3 regions of the Halobacillus naozhouensis genome follow, and region 2 is predicted to be linked to each of the others. Evidence: predicted binding sites of a transcription regulator. Region 2 holds the regulator's gene; each other region holds the start of a gene.
The links. The regulator LexA, encoded in region 2, represses DNA repair genes until DNA is damaged. The targets are predictions, from matches to a motif close to CGAACATATGTTCG.

Region 1: a site for LexA is predicted at 3,794-3,807, ahead of P9989_RS07000 (YhjD family protein). Genes of this name have one in related genera too.
Region 3: a site for LexA is predicted at 2,592-2,605, ahead of P9989_RS07945 (DNA polymerase IV). Genes of this name have one in related genera too.

What each region holds. Positions count from the first base shown of each region.
Region 1 covers NZ_CP121671.1:1,340,225-1,350,549, forward strand. Annotated here, with positions in the region: gene lplA (lipoate--protein ligase) at 1-95, shown strand, start outside; gene P9989_RS06985 (fatty acid--CoA ligase family protein) at 240-1,769, shown strand; gene P9989_RS06990 (DUF3939 domain-containing protein) at 2,176-2,640, opposite strand; gene P9989_RS06995 (competence protein ComK) at 2,831-3,379, shown strand; gene P9989_RS07000 (YhjD family protein) at 3,405-3,773, opposite strand; gene P9989_RS07005 (TVP38/TMEM64 family protein) at 3,983-4,630, shown strand; gene lepB (signal peptidase I) at 4,688-5,227, shown strand; gene addB (helicase-exonuclease AddAB subunit AddB) at 5,492-9,010, shown strand; gene addA (helicase-exonuclease AddAB subunit AddA) at 8,994-10,325, shown strand, end outside.
Region 2 covers NZ_CP121671.1:2,112,087-2,122,411, forward strand. Annotated here, with positions in the region: gene hfq (RNA chaperone Hfq) at 1-113, shown strand, start outside; gene P9989_RS11055 (AAA family ATPase) at 264-1,205, shown strand; gene hflX (GTPase HflX) at 1,286-2,524, shown strand; gene P9989_RS11065 (methionine gamma-lyase family protein) at 2,539-3,798, shown strand; gene P9989_RS11070 (MerR family transcriptional regulator) at 3,917-4,318, shown strand; gene glnA (type I glutamate--ammonia ligase) at 4,337-5,668, shown strand; gene lexA (transcriptional repressor LexA) at 5,770-6,393, opposite strand; gene P9989_RS11085 (YneB family resolvase-like protein) at 6,708-7,367, shown strand; gene P9989_RS11090 (DUF896 domain-containing protein) at 7,442-7,675, shown strand; gene tkt (transketolase) at 8,084-10,090, shown strand; gene sirA (sporulation inhibitor of replication protein SirA) at 10,240-10,325, shown strand, end outside.
Region 3 covers NZ_CP121671.1:1,504,019-1,514,343, reverse strand. Annotated here, with positions in the region: gene P9989_RS07960 (YetF domain-containing protein) at 43-717, shown strand; gene P9989_RS07955 (YolD-like family protein) at 738-1,076, opposite strand; gene P9989_RS07950 (WYL domain-containing protein) at 1,076-1,303, opposite strand; gene P9989_RS07945 (DNA polymerase IV) at 1,317-2,573, opposite strand; gene P9989_RS07940 (ferritin-like domain-containing protein) at 2,735-3,181, shown strand; gene P9989_RS07935 (hypothetical protein) at 3,262-3,465, shown strand; gene P9989_RS07930 (MurR/RpiR family transcriptional regulator) at 3,508-4,374, opposite strand; gene P9989_RS07925 (aspartate aminotransferase family protein) at 4,549-5,928, shown strand; gene P9989_RS07920 (nitroreductase family protein) at 5,977-6,498, opposite strand; gene P9989_RS07915 (MBL fold metallo-hydrolase) at 6,571-7,500, opposite strand; gene ymzB (protein YmzB) at 7,687-8,040, shown strand; gene P9989_RS07905 (AraC family transcriptional regulator) at 8,096-8,971, opposite strand; gene P9989_RS07900 (DinB family protein) at 9,572-10,048, opposite strand; partial or broken gene P9989_RS07895 (shikimate kinase) at 10,141-10,325, opposite strand, start outside.

The DNA of each region.
Region 1 (10,325 bases), 770 kb from region 2:
AACGCCAGGCCATTTCTGAGGCTGTCGCTAATGTCGATATCTCGCACTACTTAGGGAAGATTACAAAAGAAGACTTTCTAGATATGATTTATTAGTACGAGAACCGGTGTTTTATTACAACACCGGTTTTTGTAATAGGGCATTGTTGCTAATTAATTGTCTGTATTTTATAATAAAATAGAATATTTTTAAAAAACAAAATGAATGAATGGTCATTCATAATTAAAGGGGAGCAGTAAATGAACTTAAGTGATCAACTGTCCGTTGTAGCTTCAGCACACCCTTCAAAGGAGGCATACTTGTTCCAGGGGGAAGGAGTATGCTATCAGGAGTTTGATGAATCTGTATCGAAATTTGCGTCAAGCTTACGCGATCTCGGCTATGGAGAAGGGGATCATATCGCTCTGGTAAGTGGAAACAGTCCGTTGTTTATGATCGGCATGTATGGAGCTATGCGGGTCGGCGCCACCGTCATTCCAATTAACCCGACATACACGACAGAGGAAATGAGTTATATTTTGAAAAATGGTGATGTGAAGGCTGTTATGACGATGGATGTATTAATGGAGAAATTCGAGCACATGGATGACGACCTGGCTATCTCACATTATTTTGTAGCTGAAACGAGAATAGGTAGTGCGAAATCTTCCTTATCGGAAAAAATGAAATCGTTTACAAAAACCGTGGCGGAGGGTGACCCATCTTTTTCAAGACCAGAATTACATGAAGAAAATGTAGCAGTTATTTTATACACGTCGGGAACTACAGGTAAACCGAAGGGAGCCATGCTTACTCACAAAAATCTCTATTCAAATGCTAAAGATGTTGCTGATTATCTGGATTATTCGCAGGACGATCGGGTCATCGCTACGCTTCCGATGTTTCATGTGTTCTGTTTGACGGTAGCCTTAAATGGTCCGCTTATGAATGCAGGAACAGTACTGATTGTGCCGAAGTTTTCGCCTCAGGAAGTTTTTGAAGTTGCCAGCACGCAAAAAGCCACGATATTTGCAGGGGTACCAACGATGTACAATTACTTAGCTCAAACAGGAAGCGGGCAAACGGAGGCTTTTCAACATATGAGAGTTTGTGTGTCAGGAGGATCCTCGATGCCTGTAGCGCTGCTGAACAAATTTGAAGAGCAATTTAATGTGCGGGTTTCCGAAGGGTACGGTTTATCTGAGGCTTCACCTGTGACAGCTTTTAACCCGCTGGACCGGCCTCGTAAGCCTGGTTCGATTGGGACGAACATCATGAACGTAGAAAATAAAGTAGTGGACGAGCTTGGTGATGAGCTGCCACCGGGGGAAGTTGGTGAATTAATCGTCCGCGGACCAAACGTAATGAAAGGGTACTACAAAATGCCCGAAGAGACAGCCGTAACATTAAGAGATGGGTGGCTGTACACGGGGGATATGGCACGAGTGGACGATGAGGGCTACTTTTATATTGTTGATCGGAAAAAGGACATGGTTATTGTCGGCGGCTACAATGTGTACCCGAGAGAAGTGGAAGAGGTCCTGTATGGCCATCCTGATATTTCCGAAGCAGCTGTTATTGGTGCTCCGGATCCAAATGCTGGAGAAACGGTGATCAGTTTTGTTGTTTCAACGAATCCAGCCTTGGATGAATCCACTCTTAAGGCATACTGCAAAGAATATTTAGCTAAGTATAAACAGCCTGCAAGAATTCACTTTATGGAGGAGTTACCGAAAAACACGACAGGTAAAATCTTGAGAAAGAATTTACGGGAAAAGCTGGCGCATTAACAGAGTGCTGCGCTTCTAAAATGATAGGATTTGGGAATGCCGAAAGATGTAAGGATGTCATAAACTAGTAATGGCGCAAGGGTTTGCGGTCTTCCGCAAAATCTTTTCGGTGAATAGGGCAGGAAGATGTATTACAATAGATTTAGATAAGCGATCGCGCTTATTTATTACACACCATCTGTGGTAATTACATCACATTTGGGGGTCAGTAATCATTACTGATGAGTGTAGTTATGAAGGAGCTATATATCGTTTCTTCATACAATTAATTCCCTCACTCAAAAGTTAACCAGTCGTCTCATTGGCCAATGCTCAAAGTAGCATTGGCACTTTTTTTGCAGTACAAACTCTTTTAGCCGAATTTCTTCTGTCGTGTCAACGAAGGCGTTTGCGCTCCTGTTCTATGTTAGTCCGGTTTTTTGTACGTAATCATAAATTCTTCATTTGTTAAATAAAAATCACGTTCAGGACGTTCTGGTAACAGCCCTAACCCCTCAAGCTTAAAATAATTGATCTTTTTATAAGGATCGCCTTCAATCACAGGAGGCTCTTGTGTTTGCTGTATATACTGGTCTACAGCATGTTGGACGGCGTCTATATCATAGGCCAATTGTTTGTCTTCTTCGGTGAATATTTCGTAAGTTTCCCGTGACATATAATAGTTTTGTTTGGGTATTCCGTGCAGATAAGGTGCCAGTAATGCATAATCGAGTGTTAAGTCGTTATTGATTAAGACTTTTAGCGGGATTTCGTCTGGTTTATCAGCTGCATACTTATGGATCGCCCGCCGTACTTCATCTAATGATAAATCTTTCACCTCAAGAGACTGTTCTTGCTTTTGCTGGTGCTTCTCCTTCTTTTTTTTCCACATGCACTTGCCCTCCTTATTAAAATTTTCAGACCCCGATATACCATAAATTACCCTTTTCAAGAGGATTGTACTCCCGTAAAAAAAGTTTCAACTTTTTTGAAAGAATATTTAGACTTTCGGAGCATTTTTTGGTAAATTTAAGAAGTATAAGTTACTTGTTCCATTTTACCATGGAAAAAGTCACATGATTATGGAAAGGAAGTTGAGAGATTTGGATTATATTCAAGACAGAGAATATGAGGTAAACCCGCAAACTATGGCTTTAATCGCTAAGTATGATCGGCATGGTCAGGTAATTACGGAAGTGATTGAAAGCGAGGAGCAATTTGACTTACCTTTTCAGCCTGGTCGAATTATTGATCAATCCTGCCGATATTTTGCCAGCAGCCTTGAAGGGCGTATGGCCGGGACTAAACAAGTAGCTGGGTTTACGCATAAGCCACCAATTGTCATTTCCCAGAAAATGGGCATGTATTTCTTCCCTATTATTTCCCCAAAAAGAAAAGAGTGCTCCTGGATCGCCCACAAGTATATTCGTTCTTATAAAGGAGAAAAAGATCATACCACGACCATCTGCTTTATAAATGGGACGTCCGTTAATGTTCCAGTGTCCGCGGGGATGATTGCGAACCAGGTCCAGCGAACAGCACAATTCCGATTCATCCTTGAGGATCGTTTAAGTCACACGCCAGCGGCTTCTGCTTCCCAGACTGACCGGGTTGCTGAGAATTTAGCATAAGAGGCCGTTCACAGACTCGCCCAGATCACTCAGCAGGCTTATAAACATCTTCCATTAGTTTAAACAAAATACTTTCTACTTTTTTTCTAATAGCTGGATTAAAGTAGTTGCGTTTTTCTTCATAGCCGTGGGCTAGAAATAAAAAAGAAGTAAATGAATCATTGCGTCCCGACTCGATCACTTGCAAGTGCTGATGATCCATTTGGGCTTTGAGTTTCTGCCTTTCCTTTCTAGCCGCGAGCTCCATTTTGTTCAGCTGCTCCATATACGGCTCTTTAATTTTAAATGGCCCGCGTTCGAAGTGTTTTCGGTCCTGACGAATGACTGCAATGGCCATTGTCAAAAATAAATGATGTGAGGCAATCTCCAATTCTTCTTGTTTTAAGTGCCGCATGAGGCTCCCTCCATGTGATGAGAACGTTTGTTCTTGTATTATTATATCACGATTTTGAAAAATGTATGCAAGAATATTTTTCAAAGGTTAAACATGGCACTGGAGGGGGAAACTGTAGATGGGCTCATCTTTCAGTAGGCAGGAGCTCGTGTATCTATTAAAATAGAAGAAGCATCTGCTGTTTTCCGGTAATAATAAGGGGCGCCATCATGTATTTATTGAATATAAACGTAGATAAAATAAAAAAATTAGCCGAAGATGATCGCTTATTCGAATATGTTATTAACCAATTGGAGCAATTACAGAGTTTCGGGCCGCTGCCTGGAATTATACTGCCTATGCTTGAAGCATTCTTGCCGATCTTACCGCTAATCGTCTTTGTCCTGGCAAATTCGGTTGTGTATGGCCTGTTTAAAGGGTTTTTGTATGCGTGGATAGGAACGGCTTTTGGGTCTATTCTTGTTTTTATGCTCGTTCGACGTTTGGGGCAGAAGAGGTTCTTTAAAGTAATTAGGAAAAATAAGCAAGTTCGGCGGGTCATGACGTGGCTGGAGGATCACGGGTTCGGGCCCCTGTTTCTATTAATGTGTTTTCCATTCTCGCCTTCCTCCGTTATTAATGTCGTAGCAGGTCTGTCTACGGTGAGCCGCCAGCAATTTATCCTGGCTGTTCTGCTAGGAAAGTCCGTTATGATCTTTACGGTGGCCTATGTGGGCAGCAGCATCGTTTCGTTCGCTCAAAATCCGGTCAAGTCGATCGTGGTAGGTGTCTGTATTCTATTGTTTTGGATTCTTGGGAAATTTATTGAAAAAAGATTGCAGCGCAAAGCGGAAAAACGTACAGGTCAGAACGGTTAGATTCATGTTCAAAGGGGTAGAATAATAGGAGAAGAACATGTGCTGGAGGATAGAATGATGAAAAAATTCCATAAGATCATTCAGGCTGTGCTGGTGGCGTTTCTGTTGGCATTCGTGTTTAAATCTTATTTATTTGCAAGTTACGTAGTCGATGGAGAGTCGATGGAACCTACTCTCGAGGACGGGAATCTATTAATGGTTAATAAAGTAGTCTATGACTGGCAGAGCGTAGACCGGGGAGATGTGATCGTATTTCATGCCAATGAAACGGAAGATTACGTGAAACGGGTCATTGGCACCGAAGGGGATCACGTTGCTTTCCAGAATGATGTATTATATGTAAACGGCCAGCGTGTTTCCGAACCTTATTTGGATGAATTAAGGCCAAGGGATGGGAGGCTGTTTACGACCAATTTTACGCTTGAAGAAGTAACTGGAGAACGTGTAGTTCCAGATAACCATTTGTTTGTGATGGGAGACAATCGAAGAGACAGTCTGGATAGTCGATATTTCGGCTTTGTGTCGACTGAAAGTATTGTCGGGAAAGTAGATGTCTGTTATTGGCCGGTTTCACAAGTAGATTTACAGTTTAAATAAGATGGTCAGACATCGTCCGGGGCTGGGCGGTTTTTTTGTGGAAAAATCTTGACAATTGATAGGAGGAGGTGGTAATTGGGCAGGAGAACAATCCCTCTGAGATAATAATAAAAGCAACCCTATCCTAACTGAATATAAATGGTATAAAAATCAATAGACGGTTCCAATTTCCTTAGCCGGCAAATGGCCGCAATGATTGACCAGTACCTCCCAAATAGAGGATACTATAATAAGAGAAAAAATTATCGAAAAGGGGTACATGACATGGCGATACAGTTTTTACTTGGACGTTCCGGGGCAGGCAAGGGCGTGCGAGTGCTTGAAGACATTGAAGCAAAGTTAAAAGCTGATCCAAAGGGACGGCCGATCATGTATATCGTTCCCGATCAAATGACCTTCCAGCAGGAATATACGCTGCTGAAACGAGACGGTGTGGAAGGATCAATTAGAGCTCAAGTGTTCAGTTTCTCACGCCTGGCGTGGCGTGTTTTTCAAGAAACGGGCGGCGGAACAAAGAAGTTTATCAGCTCGACTGGCATACAGATGATGCTGCGAAAGATTGTGGAAGAACGGACGTCAGAGTGGAGAGTTTTTCAGAAGGCCATTGAAAAACAAGGCTTTATTGAGCAGCTTGAAGGGATGATCACGGAGTTTAAGCGTTATAACATTTCACCGCAAACCTTGCACATGCAAATGAATGCTATGGACCAGATTGTCCATAAAACAAGTCATGAAGAAGGATTACGGGATAAGCTTGATGATTTATCCTACATTTTTGAGTACCTCACTGATGCACTGAAAGAACAATACATAGATGGGGAGGACCAGCTGCAGCTGTTGGCTGATAAAATTCCAGAAGCCCAATTTTTAGAGGGAGCTGAGGTTTACTTAGATGGGTTCCACAGTTTTACCCCGCAGGAATATACGGTTATCGAGGCACTGCTGAAAAAGGCTGATCGTGTTGTAGTATCGTTAACGACAGAAACGCCTGAGCTTGAGGAAAATCAGGAACTGGATCTGTTTCATGAAACGAAGGAAACGTACTTTACATTAAAGCAGATGGCTGAACAAGCAGGAGTAGAAATCGAGGGCAGTGTTGAACTGGATCATAACCATGGACGTCTGAAAGGCCAGCCAGCTTTATTGCACCTTGAGCGTTATTTTGATCAGCGCCCGGCTCCTGGGTTTGAAAGAGAAGCACCGATCCAAATTGCTGAGGCCGCTCATCCCCGGGCTGAGGTGGAAGGGGTTGCTCAGGAAATCCTCCGTTTGGTGAGGGATGAAGGTTACCGCTACAAGGACATGGCGGTGCTGATTCGAGAGCCTGAAGTGTATCATAGTTTAATTGAGACGTTGTTCGTGGATTATGGAATTCCGGTCTTTATCGATGAAAAAAAGACGATGCTGAACCATCCCGTTATGGAATTAATTCGGTCAGGGCTTGATGTAATCGAAGGAAACTTTCGTTATGATGCGGTGTTTCGTTTACTGAAAACAGGACTGATCCCCTCGAGTAATCCAACCTTTCCGTTAACAGAGGATGCGATTGATGAACTAGAAAACTATGTGCTGGAATACGGGGTACGCCGGCGGGATCGCTGGTTTAGTGAAGAACCGTGGATTTATCAGCGGTTTAGAGGATTCGAGCAGTCCTCCCAAACAGATGAAGAAAAACAGAAACAGAAGCGGATTAATGCTTATCGCAGGCAAGTCACGAGGGTGCTGGAACCATTTGATAAAGAACTCAGAGAGGCAGCGACGGTTGAAGAACGTTCCCGAGCGGTTTACGGCTGGCTGGAATCGATGGAAATCCCTGCTCAATTGGAGAAATGGCGAGACCGCTATGATGAACGAGGAGACATCGAGAAGGGGCGTGAACAGGAGCAAGTTTGGGATGCTCTCTTGCAGCTTTTAGATGAAATGGTCGAGATGGCTGGAGATGAAAAAATTTCGCTTCAAGTATTCAGAAGTATTATCGAGAGTGGTCTCGAGTCGCTGACATTCGCTCACGTTCCACCGAGCATGGATCATGTGATCATCGGAAACGTGGATCGTTCCCGTATTACTGGAATCAAAGCCTCCTTTTTATTAGGGGTTACAGATGGAGTCTGGCCGATGAAACCAACGGCGGACGGTATGATCTCAGAGCGGGAACGTACGCTGCTAGCCGAAGGCGGTATCAAACTGGCTGACGGCACCAACCGCCAGCTGCTTGATGATCGCTTCTATATGTATTTGGCGTTGACGATGGCGTCGGACCATTTATGGCTCAGCTATCCATTAAGCAATGAAGAAGGGAAGTCTAAAGTTCCTTCACAGATCATTCAGCGCCTTGATGAGCTATTTCCAGCTGTGCGGGACAGTCATGTGCTGCTGAAAGATGCGGATGATGAAGAAGACGCCACGCGTTTCATAACAAACCCTGTGAAAACGAGATCAGCATTAACATCACAGCTGTCCCGTTATTTACGAGGCTACCCGCTACCCTCTACCTGGTGGGATGTCCTGAATTGGTATATCAAGGCGGAAGATAAAAATGGTCTAACCAATCGAATCTTACACAGTTTATTTTATAAAAATCAGCCGGTGGATTTAGCACAAGATACGAAAAAGCGGATGTTTGATGGCCCGCTGAAGACGAGTGTATCACGATTGGAAACGTATCATCGTTGCTCGTATCAATATTTTTCACGGCATAGCTTGAATTTAGAGGAGCGAAAAACGTACAAGCTTGATGCACCAGATATCGGTCAGCTATTCCACGAGGCTTTGAAGCAGATTACCGAATGGGTCCAGCAGGAGGGGCGTGACTTTGCTGAGCTGAATAAAAACGAAACGGCTCATTATGCTGAAAAAGTGATGTCCAAACTCGCGCCGATTTTGCAAAACCAAATCTTGCACAGTTCGAATCGGCATCATTATATTAAGCACAAGCTTCAAGGTGTCGTGTCACGGGCTGCCTTCATATTGAGTGAGCAGGCTAGAAAAAGCCGGTTCTCGCCGGTCGGCCTTGAGCTTGGATTTGGGACAGGGAAGGATGCTAAGCTGCCGCCATTGTCCCTCGGTCTGCCGAACGGCCATGAGTTAATGCTTCGCGGCCGAATTGACAGGGTAGATCGGGCCTTGCACGAGCAGGCACTCTATCTAAGAATCATCGATTACAAATCGAGTGAAAAAGGGTTGAATTTAACCGATGTCTACTATGGACTGGCTTTACAGATGCTGGCCTACTTAGACGTTGTGTTAACAAATGCTGAGCACTGGCTGGGCACACCGGCTCTGCCGGCCGGAGTTCTTTATTTCCATGTCCATAATCCAATGGTGTCAGGGAAGCAGATCCTCGGTGATGATCAGATCGAAGAGGAGATTTTTAAGAAGTTTAAAATGAAAGGTCTCCTGCTTGAGAATGAGCAGTTAGTAAACATGATGGATACGAGTTTGGAAAAAGGACAAAGTCAGATTATTCCGGCTGGGCTTAAAGCCAACGGTGGTTTCTATAAAGGGTCAAAAACAATTGAATCTGATCACTTTAATGAATTACGAGGTTATATCCGTGATGTTATGATCGAAGCCGGCCAACGAGTAACGGAAGGTGAGGTTGATCTCAATCCTTACCAAAAAGGACAGCAGCGAGCTTGTGACTACTGTCCATTCCGCTCCGTTTGCCAATTTGATCCTTCCCTCGAGGATAACGACTACCGTAAGCTCAAGAAATGGAAGGAAGAAGAAGTCATTCAGCAGATAGTGACGAGAGAGGAGAATCGATTTGGTAAGCTGGACTAAAGAACAAGAACGGGCGATCTATACAGAAGGGACCAATATCCTCGTTGCAGCGGCCGCAGGATCGGGGAAAACAGCTGTCTTGGTTGAGAGAATCATTCAGAAGCTTCTCCATAAAGCGGCACCAGTGGACATTGATTCTCTGCTCGTTGTGACATTTACGAACGCCGCTGCTCAGGAGATGAGAAACCGGGTCGGCCTGGCATTAGGGCAGGCGCTTGAAGAGAATCCTGGTTCCCAGCATTTAAAGAAACAACTGTCCCTATTGCAAAATGCTTCGATTTCCACATTGCACTCTTTTTGCATGGAAGTGGTCAGAAAAAATGCCTACATGCTTGATCTGGACCCTGGATTTCGCATTGCAGATGACATTGAAGCAGATCTCATCAGGCAAGAGGTCCTTGAGGATTTATTTGAAGATTGGTATGGCAAAGAAGGGGAGGAACGAGATCGTTTCTTTGACGTGGTGGATCGTTTTTCAAGTGACCGTAGTGATTTAGACGTTGAAAAACTCGTGCTCGATTTATATACCTTCGCGATGCAAAATCCATGGCCTGAACAATGGCTGGATGAAATGGTGGAGATGTATGACGTTGATCGAGTGGAAAATGAAGAGGAGCTCGTCTGGCTCACTCATTTGAAGCGTGATGTCACAAGCCAGCTCCATGCGATTGAAGACGAGGCGTACCAGCTGCTTGAGCTTACGCGTGAGCCGGATGGGCCGTCAAGTTATGGGGAAACGGCAACCCAGGATTTAGAAATGATTCAACAGGCCAAAGGAGCACATGCTGTTTCCTGGAGCGAACTGCAAAAGGTGATGACGACAAGCAAATTCTCGGCCTTGTCTCGTAAGAAAATGGATTGTGATGAAGCGAAAAAGGAACGGGCTAAGAGCATTCGAAATAGCTACAAAAAACGCTGGAATGATATGAAAGATGAATGGTTTCAGCGTACACTAGAGAGCTATTTGAAAGATATGAAAGAGCTCCATCCCGTAATGGAACAGCTTGCAGTTGTCATTAAAGATTTTCACGAACGATACCGGCTTTTGAAAAAGGAAAAAGCGCTTGTTGACTTCTCTGACCTTGAACACTACTGTCTGGAAATTTTGTTAGATGAATCGTCAACAAAAGAAAATCCTATGCCATCGCCTGTTGCGAAAAGCTTTCACGATCAGTTCAGTGAAGTGTTAATTGATGAATATCAGGATACGAACCTCGTTCAGGAGACGCTTCTGCGGCTGTTAACAGATGGCCAGCAGGCCGGTCACCTGTTTATGGTTGGCGACGTCAAGCAAAGTATTTATCGATTCAGGCAT
Region 2 (10,325 bases):
CCTTCGATAACTTTACGGTATTACTTGAAACGGATGGTAAACAACAACTTATTTTCAAGCATGCCATTTCCACTTTCGCGCCAGTGAAAAATGTCGCGCTTGATAAGGAATAAAGATTTATAACGAGCACAATGATGTGCTCGTTTTTTCTGTGCAAAAAGCTTCATGATTACTTTGTTAACAGGATCACTATATTTCTTACTGGGCAGATGCACAGATTCTTCCCGCCTAGCGTATGATACAGGGAATGAGGAGGGATCGATGTGTATCCACAAGCTAAAGCGGCACGCCCGGGCACGATTAACATCGTACTGAATGAAGCGAAAGGGAAGGCGGATGCCGTACAATCTCCTTCTGTAAAGGGAAAGCATATGGCTCCTTTTCGAAAAATTGATCATTACTTTAAGCCTATTATCGGCTTGCAGGAATTGAAGCATCGTGTAAAAGAAATTTACGCTCAAGTGCTTATCGCCCAAAAAAGAAAAGATATGGGTCTGAAGTCAAATGGCCAGGTGTTGCACATGGTTTTTAAGGGCAATCCAGGAACAGGTAAAACTACGATTGCACGAATGGTTGCAGCGCTGTTTCAGGAGATGGAGGTTTTAGAGAAGGGGCATTTTATAGAAGCTGACCGCAGTGATCTTGTCGGGGAGTATATTGGTCACACCGCACAGAAAACCAAGGATTTAATTAAGAAGTCTCTCGGAGGAGTGCTTTTTATCGATGAAGCTTACTCGCTCGCCCGCGGGGGAGATAAAGATTTTGGTAAAGAAGCGATTGATACGATTGTGAAGTGCATGGAAGATCACCATGACGAATTGGTGATTATCCTTGCGGGTTATCCGTATGAAATGGACAATTTCATGAGAATGAATCCGGGTCTTGCTTCGCGTTTTCCTATTCAACTTGACTTTGATGACTATTCAGCAATGGAGCTATCGGCCATTGCAGATCACATGGTTCAGGATAGGGATTATGTTCTTTCCCATCAAGCCAGCAAGAAACTGTACGAACATTTAGTATCAGTTTGTTATCACTCCCAGCATAATTTTTCAAATGCGAGATATGTTAGAAATATCATTGAAGAGGCTATCCGCAAACATGCTTTCAGGGTAGCAAGCTATCCCAATCACGAAAAAGCAACCTTAACTACTCTAGAAGCAGAAGATTTTCAACTACTATTTGAGAAGTCACGCTATCACTAAGAGAATTTGTGTGTTCATCAACCTTCTCTGATATGATAGAACAAACGTGTTTCATAAGGAAAAGGGTGAATCCAATAGGAATGAAAGAACAAGTTATACTCGTGGCAAGAAAAGACCCTGCCCAACAAGAAGAACGATTTGCTTCTTCCCTGGAGGAATTGCAATCGCTAACGGAAACCGCCGGGGGAGAAGTGAAAAAAATAATGATTCAAAAACGCGAACGAATCCACCCGGCTACTTATATTGGCGAAGGAAAGTTAGCTGAAATAAAAGAAGAAATTGACCAGAGTGAGGCAGAAATAGATATCGTTGTCTTTAATGACGAGTTATCACCTGGCCAACTGCGAAATATTTCTGACCGTTTGGAAAGAAGAGTTATTGACCGCAGCCAGCTTATACTAGACATATTTGCAAGCCGTGCAAGAACGAAAGAAGGGAAGCTTCAAGTTGAGCTCGCCCAGCTGCAATATTTATTGCCGAGGCTTGCCGGGCAAGGCACGGAGCTATCCAGACTTGGCGGCGGAATCGGGACGAGAGGACCAGGTGAAACGAAGCTGGAGACAGATCGGCGTCATATTCAACGGCGTATTGATGATATCAAGCGCCGTCTTCAAACCGTTGTAAAACAACGGAATCAATATCGAAAAAGGCGCGAAGTTAACTATGCTTTTCAAATAGCGATCGTTGGGTATACGAACGCTGGTAAATCTACATTTTTTAATAAAGTGACAGATAGTGACTCGTTTGAAGAGGACTTGCTGTTTGCTACTCTCGATCCATTAACGCGGCAAGTCAGCCTCCCTTCGGGGTTTAAGGCGCTTATTTCTGATACGGTTGGTTTCATTCAAGACTTGCCGACAACGTTGATTGCAGCTTTCCGTTCAACCCTGGAAGAAGTGACTGAAGCTGATTTTATTATTCATATGGTGGATGCCTCCCATCCAGACCATTCAGAACAGGAAAAGACTGTCCATAAATTATTAAAAGATTTACAAGCGGATCACTTACCTGTTCTTACTGTTTATAATAAACGGGATCTTCTGCAAGATGACTTTATCCCAAGTGTCTTCCCATCATTGACAGTGAGTGTACATGACCCCATTGATATCAAGCGAATCCTGGATAAAGTAGAAAACACCCTGAAGGAAGAATGGTATGAATATAACGTCTTTATCCGTGCTTCAGAAGGGAAGCAGCTTCAGCAATTTAAACAGGACAGTATTGTTGTTTCAGTTAAGTTTCATGAAGATCGAGAGGGGTATGCCTTACATGGGTTTATCCACCCGGATCATCCGCTGAAAAATAAGATTTTACAATAGTTAGGAAGAGAAAGATGAATGAACGTATAGAATCAGCAGAGCACCAAATTCGCTCGCAGCACGAGTATGTACAAGCGGTAGTAGAAAAAAATCAACGAAAAGTACTGGATGCTTTTCAAAAGCTGAAAGTGTCTGATTCGCATTTCAATCCCACAACAGGCTATGGGTATGATGATTTTGGACGAGATACTTTAGAAGAACTTTATGCTGAGATTTTTTCAGCGGAAGATGCCCTAGTCAGACCGCAAATTATTTCAGGTACACATGCGATTACCACAGCTCTTTTTGGTGTTTTAAGACCAGGGGATGAGCTCCTTTATATGACCGGAGATCCATATGACACGTTAGAAGAAGTTATTGGTGATAAAGCTGGTCAGGATAAAGGATCCCTGGCTGACTTTGGGATCACTTACAAGGCTGTTCCTTTAAAGAATAACCGGGAAGTGGATCGGGAATTAGTTAAGAGAACGGTATCTGAACGTACAAAGGTTATCGCCATTCAGCGCTCTAAAGGTTATGCTGATCGTCCCTCATTCACCATAAGTGAGATAAAAGAGATGATCCGTTATGTACGATCCTTAAAAGAAGATGCCATTGTGTTTGTGGATAATTGCTACGGTGAATTTGTCGAAGACCAGGAGCCTGTAGAAGTGGGAGCGGACCTTATAGCAGGATCACTCATTAAAAACCCGGGTGGTGGCCTGGCGCGGATTGGTGGTTATATTGCTGGGAGAAAGCACTTAATTGAATTGTGCAGTTATCGTCTGACAGCCCCGGGTTTAGGTAAAGAAACGGGAGCTAGTTTAAATACATTACAAGAGATGTATCAGGGGATATTTTTGGCTCCCCATGTAGTCGGAGAGGCGTTAAAAGGTGCTATATTTACTGCGAAGTTTCTTGATTCACTAGGGTTTTCCACTTCGCCAAGCTTTGATGAGCCGCGGACAGATTTGATCCAATCAGTTAATTTTGATAATGCCGAACAGATGGTGCGATTCTGTCAGGCCATTCAAGCAGCATCTCCGATTAATTCCCATGTGACGCCACACCCAAGTCCGATGCCTGGATATGATAGTGACGTCATTATGGCAGCGGGGACCTTTATACAAGGTGCCAGTTTAGAACTGACTGCTGACGGGCCGCTTAGAAGACCTTATACAGCTTTTGTGCAGGGTGGATTGACTTATGCTCATGTGAAAATTGCGGTAAGCCGGGCTGCAGAGGAATTAATTCAATCAGGCTTTTTACAATCAAACACAATTCAGAAAAACTGAAGTTCAAACCTTCAGTTTTTTTGATACAATTTCATGTTAGCTTACCTAACATAGCTTGACATATTAATTACATCCGTTATATGATAAGTGTAGAATTTCTTTTGGGGGTGGCAAATCGATGAGTGATCAAATTCGTCGTTCCATGCCGTTGTTCCCGATGGGGATTGTACAATCCTTAACTGATCTTTCTGCCCGGCAAATCAGGTATTATGAACAGCATCAGTTAGTAAATCCAGTACGATCAAACGGCAACCAGCGGCTCTTTTCATTTAATGATGTCGATCGTTTGCTTGAGATTAAAGACCTTATTGAAAAAGGTGTGAATATGGCTGGAATTAAGCAGGTGCTTACACTTACTCATCAACCGGAGAAGGAAACATACAGCGGAGAAGAAGTGGAAGTCCGTCATGAACTCACTGACAAAGAACTTCGCCGAATGTTACAACAAGAATTATTCACCGCGGGAAGGCAGGGAAAGGCTAGTATAAGGCAGGGAGAATTATCACGATTCTTCCACTAAAGACATAGGAGGAGACACATGGGATTAACAAGAGAAGAAATTTTCAAGAAGATTGATGAGGAAAACGTAAAGTTTGTCCGTTTACAATTTACGGATATGTTGGGTACGATTAAGAATGTTGAAATTCCAGTAAGTCAAGTAGATAAAGCACTTGACGGGATGATGATGTTTGACGGCTCATCCATTGAAGGATTTGTCCGAATTGAAGAATCGGATATGTACTTAGTGCCAGATCTTGATACCTTCGTTGTATTCCCTTGGTCATCTGAAAAGGGAAAAGTTGCACGATTCATTTGTGATATTTATAACCCCGATATGACACCATTTGAAGGGTGCCCGCGTTATAATTTGAAACGTAATCTGAAGAAAATGGAAGAATTAGGATTTTCAGCCTTTAATATCGGAACAGAACCTGAGTTTTTCCTTTTCAAACTTGATGTTAATGGTGAACCTACCATGGAATTGAATGACAAAGGCGGTTACTTTGATTTGGCCCCAACTGATTTAGGTGAAAATTGCCGCCGTGATATTGTACTTGAACTTGAAGAGATGGGCTTTGAAATCGAAGCTTCTCACCATGAAGTCGCGCCTGGTCAACATGAGATCGACTTTAAATATTCCGATGCAGTTAAGCACTGTGATGACATTCAAACCTTTAAATTGGCAGTTAAAACAATTGCCCGCCAGCATGGGTTACACGCAACTTTCATGCCTAAACCATTGTTTGGTGTGAATGGATCAGGGATGCATGCCAATATGTCTTTATTCAATAAAGACGGAAATGCCTTCTTCGATGAAAATGGCAAAGAGCAGTTATCTGATGTTGCTTATCAATTTACAGCGGGCATTGTGAAGCATGCGACTAATTTCACAGCTGTAACCAACCCAACAGTCAATTCTTATAAGCGTTTGGTTCCTGGTTATGAAGCTCCTTGTTATGTAGCATGGTCAGGACAAAACCGCAGCCCGCTCGTTCGTGTTCCGACTTCACGCGGTCTGAGTACACGTATTGAAGTGCGCAGTGTTGATCCAGCAGCGAATCCGTACATGGCGATGGCCGTACTGCTTGCTGCTGGACTTGATGGGGTTGAGAACAAGCTGGAGGCTCCTGCCCCGGTTGACCGCAATATTTATGTGATGGATAAAAAAGAACGCGAAGCACACGGTGTTAAAGATTTACCTGCAACACTTTCTGATGCGCTTCTCGAACTGCAGTCAGATGAGGTAATGGTTAAAGCTCTTGGAGAGCATTTGTTTGAACATTTCATTGAAGCTAAAGAAATCGAATGGGATATGTTCCGTACTCAAGTACATCCTTGGGAACGCGAACAGTACCTGCAAACATATTAAGATTAAGATTAAAGCCCCCATGAAGCCATAAGGCTTCATGGGGGCTTTTGTTGTAGTCCATTAAAAAAGACCGGGAGCAATTGATATGCTCCCGGTCTTTTTTAATGGACCGTGCGATAAAGTCCGACTACTTTGCCTAGTATAGAAACATCACTTAATATAATGGGATCCATTGTTGCATTCTCAGGCTGTAAGCGAATATGCTTTTTCTCTTTGAAAAACCGTTTTACGGTAGCTTCTTCATCTTCTGTCATAGCCACTACTATGTCGCCATTTTGAGCAGTTTGCTGCTGGCGAACAATGACCATATCTCCATTCAGAATACCAGCCTCAATCATACTATCTCCCTGAACAACAAGGACAAATGTATTTTCATCTGATCCCGCCAATGAATTCGGGAGAGGTACATACTCTTCAATATTCTCTATAGCAGTGATCGGTGAACCGGCTGTTACCTTACCAATAACGGGAGCATAAGAAGCTTCGCCCCTTGGAATGCTCTGATCCTCTTCTAAGTCAATCACTTCTATTGCTCGGGGTTTGGTAGGATCTCTTCTTAAATAACCTTTCTTCTCTAACCGAGAAAGGTGTCCATGAACGGTCGAGCTTGAGGCGAGGCCGACGGATTGTCCAATTTCTCTTACAGAAGGAGGATACCCCTTCAATAATACCTGTTCTTTAATAAAATCTAGTATTGCTTGCTGACGTTTTGAAAGTTTATTCATAGACTGACACCTCGTACATAGGATTATAGTAACAACAGTGTACCATGTGGTTTCAAAAAATGCAAACAAGCGTTCGAAACAAATCTTGACAGGAACGATTGTTCGTATATAATAAAAGTAACAAAAGCGAACAAACGTTTCTAAGAACGGTTGTTCTAATCGGGAGGATGAATGACATGTTTAATAAACTTTCTAAGCTCGATATTACGTATATCCTGTTGTTTGCAGCCAGTCTAGCTTTCTTATATTTCTCTATGGTCACAAGTTTATAAATGCGTTATCCTTGTTTTGATCCAATCAAGAGGTGAGACATCATGAAAGCAGTTCTATATTGTCGTGTAAGTACCGAGAAGGAAGCACAAGTTTCCTCTTTAAAAAGACAACGGAGTGAATTAATGCAGCTGGCTGAGCACCAATCCATAGAAGTAATAGATTGCATTGAAGAGCAAGCCAGCGGATATGAGATCGAACGAGAGGGTGTCTTCTGCTTGCTAGACCATTTTGCAAATGAACGAGCAGAGGCCCTTCTTATTCAGGACGAGACAAGATTAGGTCGAGGAAATACAAAAATTGCGCTTTTTCATCAGTTTCATAAGCTTAATGTTCGTATTTATTCTCTTTCTCATGAAGGTGAGTTGCAAATCTCTGAATCAGATTCGATGGTTTTGCAAATTGTCGGAATTGTTGAAGAATATCAGCGAAAGATACATAATATGAAAATTAAGCGAGGGATGAGAAAGGCTGTTAAGGAAGGATACGATCCCAGCCATAATTTGTCGAACCAGCACTTGGCTCCAGGAAGAGAACGACTTGTTTTTCCTATAGAAGAAGTAGTTCGATTAAGGAACAACAAATTAACCTTTAAAGAAATTGCAGCAACACTGCGGGGGCTTGGCTATGGTGTTTCTAAAGCGACTGTCCATCGCAGGTATCAGGAATACGTCTCACTTGAAAAACAGCAAGAGGACGGGTAACATATGAAATAGAACAAGGGTCTGGTGACGCTTGTCTTTTTCATGGCGAATACCAGGTAAGGAGGTATGTGCAAATGTTATCTAATGAAAAGCTTAACAGAATCAATGAACTAGCCAATAAATCAAAAGAGGAAGGCCTCAATAAAGCTGAAAAAGCTGAGCAGAAAGAGTTGCGTCAGGAATATTTAAAAAATGTTCGCAGCTCTTTTAAAAATCAACTCAAAGGTATGACGGTTGTTGATCCAGAAGGTAATGACGTTACACCTGAGAAGGTTAAAAAGATGCAGCAAAATGAGAAAAAGAATTGAGGACAAAAGCGTAAGCGCCCCTGTAGACATGACAAACATAAGGCAAGCGGCGCAATGGACAATACTTCAGGGAAGTTCGAGCAAAAGAAAGTTCGACTAAGAACGGCACGTACTGTGAGGCCACGGAGGCGAATTATCTTATGTCTCGAGTGTCTGGGTGCTGGAGGCTGAATGTGGCAAACCTCGTGTAAGCTAATCCACAGATATTTTATAATTCCCTGTGTACAAGGAATGCCGTACCCATTTATGGGTGCGGTTTTTTTGTTTATCCTGCAGAAACTAGGGAAAAATACTTGAGGAGTTTAAGAGAAATTGTAGAAAAAACGATAACAATGCTTGTCACTTGCTCATTTTCATTATAGGATTATACATGGTACATATACGGAATTTTGAAAGGAGAATGTTTACATGGCAGCAAGCCTTGAACAGACATCTATTAATACAATTCGAACACTCACTATTGATGCAGTCGAAAAAGCACAATCGGGTCATCCAGGTATGCCAATGGGTGCAGCTCCAATGGCGTATACACTATGGACGCAATATATGAACCATAATCCGAAAAATTCGGATTGGTTCAATCGGGATCGTTTCGTTTTATCAGCGGGACATGGATCTATGCTACTTTACAGCCTGCTGCATCTTTCTGGCTATAATGTCACGATTGATGACATTAAATCTTTCCGCCAGTGGGATTCAAAAACCCCTGGTCATCCAGAAGTAGGGCATACAGATGGAGTAGAAGCCACAACGGGGCCGTTAGGACAAGGGATTTCAATGGCTACAGGTATGGCGATGGCAGAAGCTCATCTGGCCGCTAAATATAATCGTGACAACTTTGATGTTGTGGATCATTATACATTTTCTATCTGTGGTGATGGTGACTTGATGGAAGGCGTTTCTCAGGAATCTGCTTCTTTAGCCGGCCACTTAGGGTTAGGGAAGTTAATCGTTCTTTATGACTCTAACGACATTTCATTAGACGGTGACTTAAATCGCTCCTTTAGTGAAAGTGTTGAAAAACGTTATGAAGCTTATGGCTGGCAAGTCATTCGTGTTGAGGATGGTACAGATACTGAAACTATCGCTCAGGCAATTGAGCAGGCAAAACAAAACACAGAGCAGCCAACCATGATCGAGGTTAAAACGGTTATCGGGTACGGTTCCCCAAATAAATCTGGTAAATCTGCGGCTCATGGTGCACCACTGGGTGATGAAGAAATCACGGCTGCCAAGCAGCACTATAACTGGGAGCACGAACCATTTCATGTTCCAGAGGAAGTTTATAATGACTTCAAATCAAAAGTTCAGGAAAATGGTGAAGAAAAAGAAGCTCAATGGAATGAACTTATGAAACAATACAAGGAAGCATACCCTGAGCTTGGTAAAGAGCTGGAAGAAGCCATCAATGGAGAACTTCCGGATAATTGGCAGGATAGCCTTCCAGAGTTTACGGCTGGTGAAGATAGCCTGGCAACTCGTGCAGCATCTGGGAAAGTTATAAATTCCTTATCTAAAACAGTTCCTTATTTCTTCGGAGGCAGTGCCGACCTTGCCGGCTCTAACAAAACTACTGTAGAAGGTGAAGAAGATTTCTCTCGCAATGACTACTCGGGTCGTAATGTATGGTTTGGCGTCCGTGAATTTGCCATGGCCTGTGCACTAAATGGTATGGCCCTTCACGGCGGCTTAAAAGTTTATGCTGGAACATTCTTTGTCTTTAGTGACTACTTGCGCCCGGCATTGCGTTTATCAGCTATCATGAATTTACCTGTAAACTATGTATTTACTCATGACTCAGTAGCTGTTGGGGAAGATGGTCCGACTCATGAGCCTGTAGAACATCTTGCTTCATTAAGAGCAGTTCCGAATCTTTCACTCATTCGTCCGGCAGATGGAAACGAGACAAGTGCTGCTTGGAGAGTTGCTCTTGAGTCAAATACGACCCCTACAGCTCTTGTCCTGACTCGTCAAGGATTGCCGACACTTGAAGGTACAAGTGAGAAATCATATGAAGGCGTGAAGCGCGGGGCGTATGTCCTTAGCGATTCTGATAAAGAAACGCCTGATGGCATTTTACTTGCATCAGGTTCTGAAGTGCAGCTTGCAGTGAAGGCACAAACTGAACTTAAAACAAAAGGATATGATGTAAGAGTTGTGAGTATCCCTTCATTTGATCGTTTTAAAGCTCAAAGCCGCGAGTATCAGGAGAAGGTTCTGCCTGATGGGGTAAGAAATCGCCTGGCTATTGAAATGGGAGCCTCATTTGGCTGGGACCGTTATGTGGGGCTTGATGGAGCTGTCATTGGAATCGATACATTTGGAGCATCAGCACCAGGGGATGAAGTTATAAAAAACTATGGCTTTACAGTAGAAAATGTCGTCAAACATGCTGAGAATTTGATGAACAAATAAATAGAGCTACGGACTACCGCTTTCTAGTATGCGGTAGTCCTCATTTAAGTTTTTATAATTCTGACAAAAATCGTAGATGTAGCAAGTCATAATGTGACAAATTATTCGCTCTATGCTCTGTATAATCATGAGCAAGGAGTGATAGAGCTATGCAATTTGTAATTTATGCGATTAAACAAGAAGTGTGTGAACACTATTATTATAAAGTAGAAATAATAAAGCGATTTTTTGAAGA
Region 3 (10,325 bases), 610 kb from region 2:
AAACCTATGGTTGACTGTTTAATTAGATGGGAGCAACTATAAATGAAAATCATCTATCTGACCACCGAGCTGTTGGTAGGGTTTATCCTGCTTTTTATCATCGTGAAGTTCGTCGGGAAGAAAATCATTAGTCAAATTACGCCTTTCACCTTTATTGCCTCTATCGTGCTCGGCGAGTTACTGGGAAACGCTCTCTATGATCACAAAATTGGCGTCTTTTATATTATCTACTCTCTGAGCCTGTGGGGGGTTTTATTATTTCTCGTAGAATATCTCGGACAAAAGTTTCTGCCCTTCCGAGGTGTTTCTGAGGGAAAACCATCTGCTTTAATAAAAAATGGAGTGGTAGACCGGGAGAAGTTAAAGAAAAATCACATGAACCTGAATCAACTGCAAAGCTTGCTCAGACAGAGTGAAACTTTTTCCATCCGAGAAGTGGCTTTTTGTTATTTAGAAGCAAACGGATCTATTAGTATATTGAAAAAAACGAAGTATCAAAAAACAACACAGGGGGATTTCGGTATGCCCGTTGCCTCTGTCCATGTCCCTGTCACTCTGATTCGGGACGGAAAGATACTACAGGATGAGCTTGCCGATTTAGGTGTTGATGAAGCCTGGTTACAAACACAGCTTACCGCCCAGGGCGTTTACGACCCCCAATCGATTCTCATAGCAGAGTGGCTGGAGGAGGATGGATTATTTGTGCAAACGTACTAACGAAGTTTCACCAAGTGCCCTTATACCAGCACAACCTCATAAATCTGCTCAAACTCAATTGTCAATTGTTCATTGCTGGTGCTCCTGCAGGAGAGTCTCTTTCTATGAGGATCTATATGTAAGATCCTCGCTTTCCTATAGCTATAATTAAATCCATTGTAATAGGTGATTCCGACCAATAATTCGTCATGGATCGCATGCTGAATCACTGCTTCATTCTCCTCTGCCTGCTGTTCATCAACCACCTTCTTCGGTACGCCTTCATCCTCCTGCCAAACTTCTTTAATGAGCTCAACATGTTCCGGCAGCATTAACGACGTCCATTTGATTGTCCCTCTATCCCGATTTCGATCATCCATTACTGTGCCTCCAATCGTCTTCCTTGCAACACTAAAGGTGCCACAGACAATACCCTTACTTTTTTAAACGTTCGCACTTTTCTTCGCGAATAACAGTAAGCAAGGATATCCTCATTCCTGACTCCGAGAACTCTGATGATTCTTTGCGACATTTGACCATCCGCATCCAAATAAATCATTTCGAGCTTCTGTTTTTGTTCAATGGCACGAATCAGTACCCCTTCCATCTTCTTCACCTCTTTACGCGTAATGACCGCCGATTTTTTGGCTGCGTTCTGGTATAATCCCGCCGCTCGTATAGCTGCTGGCTCGCAGCAAAGCTGTCGATCCATAGCGATCACGAATGGTGTCCATCACAGCCCCGATTTCTTTCTCTTTTGACCGATCTTCAAACAGGCTCAACTGGACGTCGGTTTCTTCTCCCAAATTGGTAAGGGCTACAGAGGCTCTCCTAATCTTGCTTGAGCCATCGTAAAACCGATTGAATAGGCGCAGACACATATGATAGACCTCCATCGTAGAATTTGTCGGCATCTGGACAGACAATGACCGACTGAACCCGCCACCCGTTTCGGTTGAATAGCCGATGCCAAGGTGTACGGTCCTGCCTTCCTTGCCATCATGACGCGCCCGCCGGCAGGCTTCTTCACACAAATCAAGCAGACAGGCAAAGATCTCCTCTTTTTGATAATCCCTCAACAAAGTAATTCCGTGGCCATATGACTTTTGTTCCGTTTTACCAAAATCTCCACACACAGGACTGAGGTCAATTCCCCAGGCGTGCCAATATAATTGTTCACCCATGATTCCATAATTCTTCTTCAGATATTTCAACGGATGCTGAGCCAGCTGCCCGAGCGTTACAATACCCATACGATTCAAGTTGCTCGTCATCCGTGAACCAATCCCCCATATCTCATGGATATCCCTTGGCCATAACAGCTCCTCGACATCCTCATAGCGGCATTCGGCAATCCCGTCACTCGCCTTTTTCGCATGAATATCCATAACGACTTTTGCCAAGAACTTATTATCTCCGATGCCCACGACACACTCAATTCCAAACTGTTCCCGAATCCGGGACTGAATCAGCTTAGCAATCTCATAAGGAGAACCATAAAGTTTCCGCAATCCGTTCACCGTTACCCATAGCTCATCTACCGAATAGACATGAATCGCTTCCTTGGGTACAAAATTCTTCATCATCTTTGTAATCTCTACGGATACGGCCAGATAGTCACCCATATGCGCAGGAGCAATCACCAATTCCGGATCCTCCGGCAATTCAAAAAAGCGGCTGACATTACTGATCCCATGCTTCTTTTTAAGAAAGGGCGAGGCAGCCAAAACGATACTGCCGCGTCTGTTTGTGTCCCCCACCACCGCCAGCAATGCGGTCTTCGGATCGAGCCCGCGCTTGACGCACTCGATACTTGCATAGAAAGATCTCATATCAATGCACAAAACATCATTTCTAGGATAAATTGAATAGTCCATTCTTCCTCACCTTTTCCACGAACATTTGTTCCTATTATATGTAAGGGACCTCAAGATGTATACTGGAAACTTACACCACACTAAAAAAAGAAAGTACACTTGCCTGACGACAGGGCATATGCTGAATCATGAGACCGTCAATATAGGAGAGGATTAAACTCATGTATCAAAACCAATATTACAATCCTTATGGAAATTATCGTACTCCATACGATGCTCCCCTAATTCGGGACATTAAACAGGCCATCGATGGGGAATACAGTGCAGTCGCGTGTTACAGCCAACTAATCGAGATCGCACCAAAGAAAGAAGAGAAGCAGCAGATTCGCGAAATCCTTCAAGATGAAAAGGATCATTTGGAAACCTTTAAGAAAATCTACACCATCCTGACAGGACGACAACCTGTCCCTCAAATTATCGAAGAATGCCCGAACGCATATAGGGAAGGGATAACAGCAGCCTTTAAAGATGAACAGGAAACAGTGGACTTTTATTTAGAAATAGCCGATAAAGCACACGATGTGTTTATCAAAGAATCATTCAGACGCGCATCAGCAGATGAACAAAATCATGCGGTATGGTTCCTCTATTTTATAGGCTCACCCTGATTTTCTTCCATCCCTCTTCGACAAAAGAGATCTCGTAGCGTTATAATAAAGAAAATAGATTAAGTTCTGGAGGGAGCCTTATGATCGTTCGCTTATTATCTGCCTTTATGGTCGCAGCGATTCTGCTAACGCTTCTTACCCTCTTTGTTCCACAATGGCTGAACGGAGCTTGGGTGGTACTGAGCGGTCTGCTTGTGATCGGATTCGGCTATTTGGCATTTGCGTATCTACGCAAGACGATGACGTTATTAAAAAACTCTAAAAAAGACAATCAGAGCCTGTAGCTCGGATCTAAAAAAACACAACCCTGCGTAAGGGTTGTGTTTTTATGTTTTTCTCTCTTCCTTATAAAAAATATCCAGCTCATCCCAGATGTCTTCAAATTTCCCAAGACGCTCCTCTACTTCAGCCATTCTTTCCTTCCCAATCGCTGCCACCAGCGCATTGACTACACTAAATGGGGCAACGAATGAATCAATAAACGACGGAAGCTGGCTTGAAGCCGTCAACGCTATGTCCGCATTCGGGATGAGCGGGGACAATAAGGAATCAGTAAGGGCAATCGTTGTGGCGCCCTGCTGCTTTGCATAGGATGCCATGTTGATCGTACTTCGTGTATAACGTGAGTAACTAATCGCAAATACCACGTCTCCTTCCCCAAGTTTGTACAACTGTTCCGCACTATTTTCAACCGTCCCGACTCTTTCAGCGTTGCCTAACATGACACTGAGATAGTATTGAAGAAATACACCGAGTGAAGCGGCACTTCGATTGGCAGAAATATAAATGTTCCTTGCCTCAAGTAATGCCTCAACAGCCCGGAAAAAGGCTGTTACATCTAACTGTTCCATTGTTAAGCGAATATTTTCCTGGTCACTATGAAACAGATCATAGACCGCCTGCTCTCTTCCCTCCCCCATTTCCGAAGACATCTTCAGTCTTTCTGTCGTGGACAATTGTTGCTTAACAGCATGCTGCATAGCCTGCTGAAGTTCTGGGTAGCCGGAGTACCCTAAAAAAACAGCAAACCGTACAACCGTTGCCTCACTTACTTCAGCCTCCGCCGCCAGTTTAGCTACATTTAGAAATGGAACGGTACTGGTTCGCTCCAATACATAGGACGCTATTTTCTTTTGTGATTTACTCATGAGCGGCATTTTTTCAGCCATGAGCTGATAAACATTGTGTTCCATACATTATCTATCCCTTTATTACAAAATTTCCAAGCATTTATGAAATATAAATTTCATATTCATTATATAAAAGAAAATTAGTATTCACAAATTCGAGTCAGCGATGTAAAATGAAATATAAATTTCATAATAAATAAATTAGGTAATATAATATTCCTGAAGAAGGTGGAGTGTATGCATCAAACAAAAAACGAAGCGTTGTCCGAATTCCTAAGAAGAACACCCAAATCCAAGGAATTCTCAGCAGCAGCCAAACACGTTATGCCCGGCGGGGTCACGGCTAATATTAAAGCCTTTGATCCTTATCCGGTTATTATGGATAAAGGAGCTGGCGCGCAACTATATGATATCGATGGCAATCAATATGTGGATTACCTCCTCTCCTACGGTGCCCTGATGCTTGGACACGGACATCCAGCCATAACCAATGCCATCCAGTCCCAGATGGAGGCCAATGGAACAGTTTTATTTGGAACTCCACACCGACTCGAGGTGGAAATGGGGAGAAAAATCATGCAGCACTATCCGAGTATGGAGAAAGTTCGTTACACAAACTCAGGTACAGAAGCGACCCTTTTAGCCATCCGTATGGCACATGCTTACTCAGGCAAGCATAAAATCGCCAAGTTTGAAGGTCATTACCACGGAGGTTACGACCAGGTCCTCTTAAGTGTTAATCCTTCACTCGACAACGCCGGCCCCGCTACGGAGCCGGCATCCGTCATCGAATCAAAAGGAGTCGATCCGTATCACCAGCAACACACTGTTGTGCTGCCATTTAATGACCTCGATGCCACGGCAGAGATTTTGAGGAAAAAGAAAGATGATATCGCAGCGGTGATCCTGGAGCCTATTCAAAGCGGGTTTATTCCAGCTGATCAATCCTTTATGAAAGGACTCCGAGAGGTCACAGAAGAGCTCGGCATTCTGCTAATTTTTGATGAAGTCAAGACAGGGTTTCGTGTTGGGCTCGGCGGTGCCCAAGCCGTTTATGGAACCACCCCTGATCTTACTACATTAGGAAAAGTAATTGGCGGTGGTTTTCCTGTGGGGATTGTGGGAGGAAAGCAGGACGTACTCATGACGAGTGCTCCTACTTCCAATTCGGATGTGTTCGACTCAAGCCACAGTAAATCATCCCAAGCAAAAGACGTCCTGTTTCATAGCGGCACATACAACGGCCATCCAACTATTCTCGCCGCCGGACTCGCCACCATTAACGTACTTGAACAGGAAATGGACCATGTCGTGACCATGACCAATAAGTTAAAGAAAGGCCTCAGCGAGCTGTTTGGGAAACACGGAATTTCCATGCAGACAATTGGCCTCGGTTCTATTTTCAATGTAGTGATCACCGATAAGGAAACGATAGGGAATCACCGTGATTTTCAACAGGCGAATTTTTCTATGAGAAAAGAATTAGATTTTCTTCTGTTAAATGAAGGCATTTATACGAAGCCGTTAAACCGTTACAGTTTATCAACGGTTCACGGGGAAAAGGAAATACAAGACACACTCGCAGCTTATGAACAAGCCTTATCAAAACTCACCTGAAAAACTATCCCTCTGCATAAATCTGCAGAGGGATTCCTTCACATTCCTTTAAAAAGTTTCATAACGGACGATTTCATCTCTCGGCATGTGAGTCTTTGGCTTTGGCGTTTGATCCGGATAACCGAGTCCCAAACCGGCTACAATGCGGCAGTCCTCGGGGATTCCAAGAAGTTTCCTAACATGCGTTTCCCGATTCACAGATTCTTGCTCATCCTGCGCATGATAGATCGCTCCAAAAGCTGAACCAAGACCTACTTCAACAGCCTCAAGCCAGATAAACGCACACGCAAACGAAGCATCCTGCAGCCAATATTTGCTCACTTCCGGCTTCCCGACCACCACAATAGCTGCCTGAGCTTCTTTCAACCAAGTCATATATGGTGTGGTCTCAGCTAACTTATCCAACGTTTCCCGCTCCTTCACTACAATCAAGTGTTTAGACGGAAGATTATTGCCTGTTGGAGCAAAAACGCCCCCATCCTCCACTTGGCGCAGGATATCATCGGGAACCGGCTTCTCCTTATAAGATGTAATTTCCCTTCGAGCCTTAATTGCTTCTAGCACATCCATACTTAACTCCCTCATTTGTAAAAAAATAACTCCTTCAAGTTTTATACCCTGTTGAAGTCTTGCAAAACCCGTTCAACATGCCCGAAACAACACCTCTCCATCAACCGTTTTCCGTTCTACTCTTCCAAGCCCTTCTAAATAAATTAATCGGGTGAGCGTCGCCATGAACGGGCTTAACCATAAAACAATATGTAACATCCCATACATGTCCTGACAGATGTCATGGGCTGTTTTCCACTGATTATGAATTCCATCTAACACTTCCTGAAGGCGTTGGTCATGTCTCTCCCTGACTTCATCCACCCGTTCAGCTAAATGATCGATCTGCTCTCCATGACCAGGCAGCGCGACGCGGACATGATACGTCTTGATGCGCTCAAGCGAATCATAGTAATCCTGTAAGACATCACTTTCCTCGCCTAACCAGAGCCCGATCACAGGTGAAATATGTTTCAACAGATGATCGCCAATAATCATTACTTGCTTCTCTTCACTGTAAAAACAAACATGATCGCGAGCATGGCCTGGCGTCCAAATCGTGTCATAGACATCATTCCCCAGCAGAATCTTGTCGTTTTCCTCAAACAATCCATCGGGTTCAAAATCATAAATAAACGAATCATCAGCCATTTTCTCGGGAACTCCAAGTCCACCGTGACGTTTGATTAAATGATCTATGTTGTGCCTGACATTCGTCTCTCGGCGTTTCTTCATTGCATTGTAACTAATCGTCGAAGTATAGACAGGAACACCTTTCTCCTGCTGAAACCACTTCGCAAGCCCAATATGATCCTGGTGGGTGTGAGTTAAGACAACTTTTTCGATTACCATCCCTGACCTCAGCACTTTCTCCCACCCTGCTTTGGCCTCGTTGGAATAAGTGCCTGTATCCATCACCGTGTAGCCTTGATCGCCTTCGATCAAATAACAATTCACTTCTTGCATCCCTGATGGAAATGGAATCACCAGTCTATCGATGTTTTTAGTCATTTTTTCCAACATAGCTTTCCCCTTTAATGAACACGTTCTAGATTGGAATAAAATAGTTCCTATTATCGGTAACTTTAGCTGTTATACACAACTGTCGTCAATTAATTTGTCTGACAATTCAAGAACAAAAGCGTTCCAGACCCTCCTTCGTATGATTTCAGGCCACTTAGGAAAATCTAAGGATTAGGAGGGATTATTATGAGCCGAGACTACTTATCCGTTGAGGAATTTAATGAATTGCTGCAGCAGTGGAGTGGAAAAACGATTAAGGTGTCTAAACAAGAACTCGAAGATCACGACGAAACCTTCATGCAGCTGAATTCAATCTCTTATGAAACGAATACGAGACGCCTCGACGAGTACGAACCGATGCATGCCTTACAATTAAACGGCACGGGAACCATTCAAACGGAAACGCCCGCCCCCCAGCCGCTGCCGTCATCCTTTTACGAAATCCCCCTCGAAGACACGAGCTTATATCAATTTGATGAATCATGTTTCTCGTTAATCACAGAGCGTGGGACTTACAGAATTGAACTGATCGATCAATAGGCAACACAAAAATCCCCTCCTGCACCCAGGAATGGGGATTTTTGAGTGTAAGCCCTTATACTTTTTTTACAACGGGGATCCAAATCTCACTTGTAAAAGTTGAGGACTTGACATCCATATGCTCGTTCCACAACATTTCAGGTCCCTCTGTTTGTTCGTAGGTGGAGGACGGGAACCATTCCGAATAAATGCGTCCCCACACGTTTTGCAGCGTCTCAGGAAACGGACCGACCGCCTCAAATACTGCCCACGTCGTTGCCGGGACTTCAAGCTGATCGAAGTTCTCCGGCGCTTCCTTAGTTGTAGCGGAGCCGATATAATGATCTAACTCCCCCTTTTCTTCCATCCTGCCCTCAGAAAAATTCGTCGATGCTTGAATCAATCCTTCAGGTTCGACGTTAGAAAGATCCTTAAGTTTACGAATTGTCTCTTCATTTAACGTTTTCCACATCGCTGCGATCTCCGGATTCTCACCCTGAAAAATAATCGGAACCCTTTTCTTCGTGCCCACAATCCGAAATGGCTGTTTTTCTTCGATTCGATAGTTCATTTCTTCTCCCCCTTGAATGGCTAATTGAAAGGTCATTCGCGGATAAGCTTTGAGAGAATGGCCATTTTTTCTAGCTTCAGACGGTGTAAGGCCGTGAACGTTGTAAAATGCGCGGGCAAAAGAATCTGGTGAGTTATAGCCGTATTTCAACGCTATATCGATAACCTTTCCCGAGCTGTTTTTGAGCTCAAATGCCGCCAGAGTCAGTCGTCTGCGGCGTATATATTCCGATAACGAAACACCGGCAAGAAACGAAAACATCCGACTAAAATGATACTCAGAACAAAACGCCCTTCTCGCCGTCTCCTTCAAATCAATGGTGTCCAGAAGATGTTCTTCAATATAATCAATGGCTTCATTCATACTCTTAACCGAATCCATTAGCTGACCTCCTTCCTTTTCAGAGTAACAGGAATAGATGGCCTCCCCCCGACATTTCGTGCTCCATTGTGCAGGGTTACCTGTACAAAGAAGCAGACACCTATTCATCAGCTCTCTTTTTTGAGCTATGATAGTCAACGCAATTCTAGTAGACTAGATACTAGAAAGGAGTGTTCATCATATTTAAATCGAGTGAGGAATTTAATGGCGAAGTCGCGCGAATCCTTAATGAAATTCATCAGTACCCAAAGCAGATCGACCGCTGGCAAGGTCACCTAAGTGAGGAATCCTTTTATGATGTCCTGGAACATACGCTCAAATGCCGTCTCGCATCAGGTTTTGGCTTAAACAAAGGGCCAGATGATTTTCTAACTGTTTCTTTATCAGATCCTCGCATCACGCAAGCAGGCTTAACTTTTCTAAAGCAGCATATTTAGCAAGGTGACACTGCAAGCAATCCAAGCCAGTAAAGAAAATATTTACATATTATAAAAAATGGCACGGTCCTCCTTCTAATAGGAAACCGTGTCATTCTGCCATTTTGCTTGAATGGTTTCATCCATAAAATTTAACATGAAGCCTTTTAGCCTATTCTTCTGATTACGGCTCGATTAGATCGGTATCATCCGGGGTGTACCCTAACTGCCTGCTCATCGCTACGATTTGCCCTTTGTGGTGAAATTCATGAGTAGCTGCATGAGTGTAAAGCCAGAGAGGAGTTAGCTCTTCTTCCTCATCATGCCATGGTACAGACCCTGAAATACCAAGGTTCCACTGCCCTTCAAACTTCTCAAGAAACTCAATAACAAGCCTGTCTACCTTTTCAAAAATCCGCCTCATCTCCCCCACATTGCTCACAAGGTCCGGCGTCGCCAACGAAAGACCTTTTTCAAGGCCAAAGTTCCCAAGCCAGGATTGATAACATTCCGCTACGTGTACGTGCAAATTACGTATGGATCCCCAGCCAAATTGATCAAGTTCGCACGTATAATCTTCTGGGGTTATCGTTTCACAATAATGAAATAGTTTTTCTCTCGTACATCGAATCCAATTATACTGTTCTATCAAAACGTTCATTGCTTCACACTCCTAAGCATAGCGTTGGGTGACCTAACTACCGATCATAAAGATCAATTTTGTAACGTATAGCGTCCATCCTGATAGACCTTATGCACGCCCTCTATAATCCACTTTTTGGAACGAACAATTGAACCCAAATATTCCTCCCTTTCTTTATCTGTTCTTCTTTTATCACCATATTTGTTTCGTTGTCAACCTACATTATCTAATTCATAAAAAGGGATATTTAGCTTTCAGACAACTCCCTTGCTAACGTTGTTTTTCCGCTCCCCAC